Regions from separate parts of the Hoskinsella mucinilytica genome, predicted to be linked through region 1. Evidence: a T-box and tRNA genes for the amino acid it is inferred to sense, from the RefSeq annotation. Region 1 holds a T-box; the other holds one or more tRNA genes.
The links. A T-box is a leader RNA that pairs with one kind of tRNA and senses whether it is charged. The one in region 1 lies ahead of ileS (isoleucine--tRNA ligase), so its partner is inferred to be a tRNA-Ile.
Positions count from the first base shown of each region.

Region 2: it has a tRNA-Ile gene. The T-box ahead of ileS (isoleucine--tRNA ligase) is inferred to sense a tRNA for this amino acid. The anticodon was not compared.

Region 1 is NZ_JBEQZJ010000016.1:24,189-26,591, reverse strand. Features, by position in the region: gene ileS (isoleucine--tRNA ligase) at 1-844, opposite strand, end outside; T-box leader at 881-1,082, opposite strand; gene UGRO018_RS07250 (DivIVA domain-containing protein) at 1,090-1,554, opposite strand; gene UGRO018_RS07245 (DUF1905 domain-containing protein) at 1,692-2,345, opposite strand; gene UGRO018_RS07240 (YlmH family RNA-binding protein) at 2,363-2,403, opposite strand, start outside.
Region 2 is NZ_JBEQZJ010000026.1:4,399-6,801, reverse strand. Features, by position in the region: gene UGRO018_RS10580 (M42 family metallopeptidase) at 1-141, shown strand, start outside; gene UGRO018_RS10575 (N-acetylmuramoyl-L-alanine amidase) at 211-897, shown strand; tRNA gene UGRO018_RS10570 (tRNA-Ile) at 1,045-1,121, shown strand; tRNA gene UGRO018_RS10565 (tRNA-Ala) at 1,140-1,215, shown strand; partial or broken gene UGRO018_RS10560 (hypothetical protein) at 1,232-1,408, opposite strand; gene UGRO018_RS10555 (NAD-dependent epimerase/dehydratase family protein) at 1,697-2,403, opposite strand, start outside.

The DNA.
Region 1 (2,403 bases):
TTTCTTTCTGTGTTAATCCAAATTTTTCGAATAGATCATCCACAAGTTCTTGTAATATGATAAGTTTCCCTTTTTCACTGTTGACTAGTGCATAGGTGTAATCTTTATTCAAACAGATTGCCAAGTTTGCTGGAATGGTCCAAGGTGTTGTTGTCCAAATCACAAAACTGGTATCGTTATCTAATACGCCTTTTCCATCTTTTACAGGGAATTTCACAAAGATGGTAGGACTTTTAATGTCTTTATATTCGATTTCTGCTTCAGCCAATGCTGTTTCACTGGATGGACTCCAATATACCGGTTTTAATCCCTTATAGATCAAACCATCCATTGCCATTTTTCCGAAGATATCAATTTGATGTGCTTCAAAATCTTTGGTCAAAGTGATATATGGATGATCATAGTCACCTACGACACCAAGAGATAAAAAGCCTTTTTTCTGTTTTTCTACTTGTTCTAAGGCATAGTTGTAACAAAGCTTTCTAAAATCAGAAAGTTCCATTTCTTTACGGTTATACCCAAGCTTTTGGATTGCCGTTTCAATTGGTAACCCATGCGTATCCCATCCTGGGATATAAGGTACTTTATAACCTGCCATAAAGCGATTACGAACGATAACATCTTTTAAGATCTTATTTAAAGCATGTCCTAAATGGATATCTCCATTGGCATAAGGAGGCCCATCGTGTAGTACAAAAGCTTCACAACCCTCACGTTTTTCTAACATTTTTTCATAGATGTTTTGTTCTTTCCAGCGTTGCTGAAAGTTTGGTTCTTTGCTTGGAAGTTTTCCACGCATTTCAAATTTTGTATTTGGCATTAACAGCGTATCTTTGTATTCCATATTACATATCCTCCTTCAAATAAAAAAACGCCCTTATCTAAGGACGTGTTCACGCGGTACCACCTTAGTTCATATCATCAGATATGCCCTCTCACACATAACGGGTGTGTGTCCGTATTCCCCTACTTCATTCAAGGAATCTGCATCGAAAAGTGATATTTCATCTTTTTAACAACAGGTTTTCACCAACCACCTGCTCTCTATTTGTTTCCAACATGAAACGTGTCTTTTCTGTTTTAGCGCATTTACAATTCTTTTTTTAATAGATCCATATCCGGAATCTGCGGTGTTTCAAATTCATCAAGAGCAAGCTCAAGCTGTTTCAGCTCTTCTTTCATACTGCCCTTTATTTCATTTGCTTCATTTCCAAGTCTGGCAATATCAAGCAAAATTCCTCTGGCCATCATCAATGATTCTTTCACGATGGTATCGGCATTTTTTTGTGCGGTTTCCACGATCATATTCGCTTCTTTCATCGCAATCCTTGCCATTTCTCCAGCGGCTTTCTCTTTCACTGCCAAATTTTCAACGACCGTTTTGTATTCCTCGTTTTTTTGTGCAAGCGCTTCTTCCAGCATCATGATCTGATTGTTCAAAGCCTGATGTTTTTGTTTCAGTTCTTCACATTCAGCGCATAGCTGTGAAATATAGCCATCGACCTGGTAACGATTATATCCATTTTTCATTGTATCAAATGATTGTTTGTCCATAACATCACCTTTCATCTCTAGCTCTCATACAAGTAGTTTCTATCTTGCACATGGAAATAGCATTATTATTATGTCACAAATAAGTTCAGTGTTCAAGGGGCTTTTTTCAAGTTATCGTATGTATTTGCGAAATCTTGTCACGATACATGGATTCCCAGATAGCCTATGATGTCATCAAAGCTTACATTGATCGTATCATAAAAGATTCCTTTATCATATAATACGAGATGATTTTTTGGTTGCGCCCTCACATTAACGATACAACGATTTGGTAGTTCTACTTGTTTTCCTTTGGTATAGGTCATTTTCTCATCGTGTGGAATACCAAAATGATCCAATGTTTCCATTACTTTAGACATGGAGCATTGCCATGCTTTGGCCTGTGTGATAGAAATGATGTCTTCTACACTTTTTCCCGTTAACATTGCCAAACAAAGTTGACCGCAATAGCCCGGTTTGGAATAAGTAAGTCTTTTGATAGGATCAATATTGGCTATGGGATGTTCTTTGGTATAAGGATCTTTTGAATTGATACGGGTCAAATGTTCTATCACTTCAAGTGATATCGATTCATATTCATTGTGTAATGTTTCTTTGATCTTCTTTGGTACGGGAATTACATACATTCCCTTTCCTTTGGGAATGAGCTTACATTCAAAGCTTTGGTTTTCTATGGTAATCTTCGCCATAATAAAACCTGTGCTTCCACGCTCTTTGCTCATAGGAAAAGGCACTTTGATAAAATAACGTGTGCCTTGTTGAAGTAAAGCTTCTGTAAAGGTATACTTCATCTCTTCATCTCCCTGCTTTATTCGTATTTTGCGACTTCAATCACCAAATGATCTTTTT
Region 2 (2,403 bases), on a different contig from region 1:
CCAACGATCGTAATCGGAGTACCTGTACGCTATATTCATTCTCATCATGGTTTTACGACATTAGAGGATTTTGAACATAGCGTACAACTCGCAAGTGCTATTGTTTCTAGAATGAATCAAGATATCTTATCACGGTTTTAGGAAGTCTTCGGACTTCTTTTTTTAGTTATTAATTTTTTTCCCTAACATATACTGGAATTGGTGAGTGATATGAGGAGAAAAACTTATGTAATGATCGTGGCATTGGTCGCAACCGTTTGTGCATCCACTTTTATGCTATCCCATATACAACATATCAATGCTTTAAGAGATTATAAGGCATTGAGTGGTGTTAGTGTCGTATTGGACCCTGGACATGGTGGAAAAGATGATGGCGCAAGAACCAATGATGCAAAAGAACAGGAAATAAATTTAAAGATTGCGGAAAAGTTGAAACTATTATTGAGTAAAGATGGTGCCAGTGTCACTATGACAAGAGATGGTGCTTATGACTTAGCGAGTGAACAGGCAACGAATCGAAAAAAAGAGGATATGAAGAAAAGAGTGGAAATGATCAATCAGGATCAAACAGATCTATTTTTGAGCATTCACTTGAATGCTTATCCTAACCCATCTGTAAAAGGAGCACAAGCATTTTATAAAAAAGACAATGAAGTTAGCAGAGTATTTGCGGATATCGTACAGAAAAATTTTAAGAAATTGACAGGTACCAAGATGACAAGCAAAACGGGAGATTATTATATATTAAATAATACAAATAAAATCGGTGCTTTGGTGGAGTGTGGTTTTTTATCAAATGAAGAAGATCGGGAAAAATTGAAAACAGAAGAGTATCAACAAAAGGTTGCTCAATGCTTGTATGAAAGTGTCTTAGAATACTTCCAAATGTTAGCTTAAACGTATGACATTTTCTGATCGTTTATCATCGAAAAAGTTAGCAAATATAGGGTGAAAAAAGAAATGCAAAAAAAATAAAAAAAATTTAAATTTCTTGTTGACAGATATAAACCTCCATGGTATTATAATAGGGCATTCGATGGAAACGGGCCTGTAGCTCAGGTGGTTAGAGCGCACCCCTGATAAGGGTGAGGTCGTTGGTTCAAGTCCATTCAGGCCCACCATCGAATTTAAATATACATGGGGTTTTAGCTCAGCTGGGAGAGCACCTGCCTTGCACGCAGGGGGTCATCGGTTCGATCCCGATAAGCTCCACCAAATAACAAATAAGTCCTTAAATAAAGGACTTTTTTATATGTTGAGAAGATTTATTCACATAATCAATCAAATAATCTTCACTATCTTTAATCAAATGAGTATAAACTTTAAGTGTGATATTAACATCACTATGACCTAATCGTTTCCTAACTGCTACAATATTAACACCACTTGAAATAAGATTAGAAGCATGGTAATGTCTGAATTATGAATTCGTATTCTTTTCAAATGAGATTTTTTTATAGCCGTATCTTTGACATTTTCAAGCGTAGATCGTGGTATAAGCTTTATAAGACCAAAAATAAATGAATCATCATTAAAACCACAAACATTCATTAGTAATCATTTAAATATTGAGAAATAGTTGAACCTAAAGTAACTTTACGTGTACTAAATATATTTTTAGTTTCCTATAGGCTTCAACTAAATGCTTTAAAAAAATCATGTCATCCCTTGTGTTAGGGAAACATGATTTTTTACATTATGAGGTAAAATGTTTATCAATGAATTCGATATAATCTTTTCTGACATGATCTTGTGGATGAGCACAATACCAATCAAAGGACTCTTTTAGACCTATGACAAGATCTTTTGTATCACATAAGAGTTCTTTCTGTCTGGTCACATCTAATTCATATTCATAATCGTGGAAACTAAAGTAATCTCTTTGATTTTCATGTTGTGTGACAGGTATCATTTGAAGCTTTGCTTGTGCAACTTGATAACAAAGCTCTACAAATGTTTTTACATCCACGGTTGATTCATTTCCAACATTATAAATATGATGCTTTGGGTGTTTGGTAATTAATAACTCAATCATCCTACATAAATCCTCTACATGAAAAAATTGTAGCTTCATATTACCGTTTTTCGGTAAATAAAAAGGTCTGTTTTTCAATGCGCATTCAAAGACAAAAGGCTCTCTATAAAGATTTTGCATAGGTCCATATAAATAAGGCGGTCGTAGAATATAAGCCTGTGGAACCTTAGTTAAAAGATATTTCTCAGCATCCGCTTTATTTGTTCCATAGTCTTTCCAAATACTATTTGGACCAATCTTTTGATCCTCTGAAAAAGGTTGTGGATTGGTTTCGGGATAGACTGCCGAAGAACTGATAAATACATAGTCTTGTACCTTAGGTAATGCTTGTAATAAGTGTTCGATATCAAGAGAATGATAGGCACAAA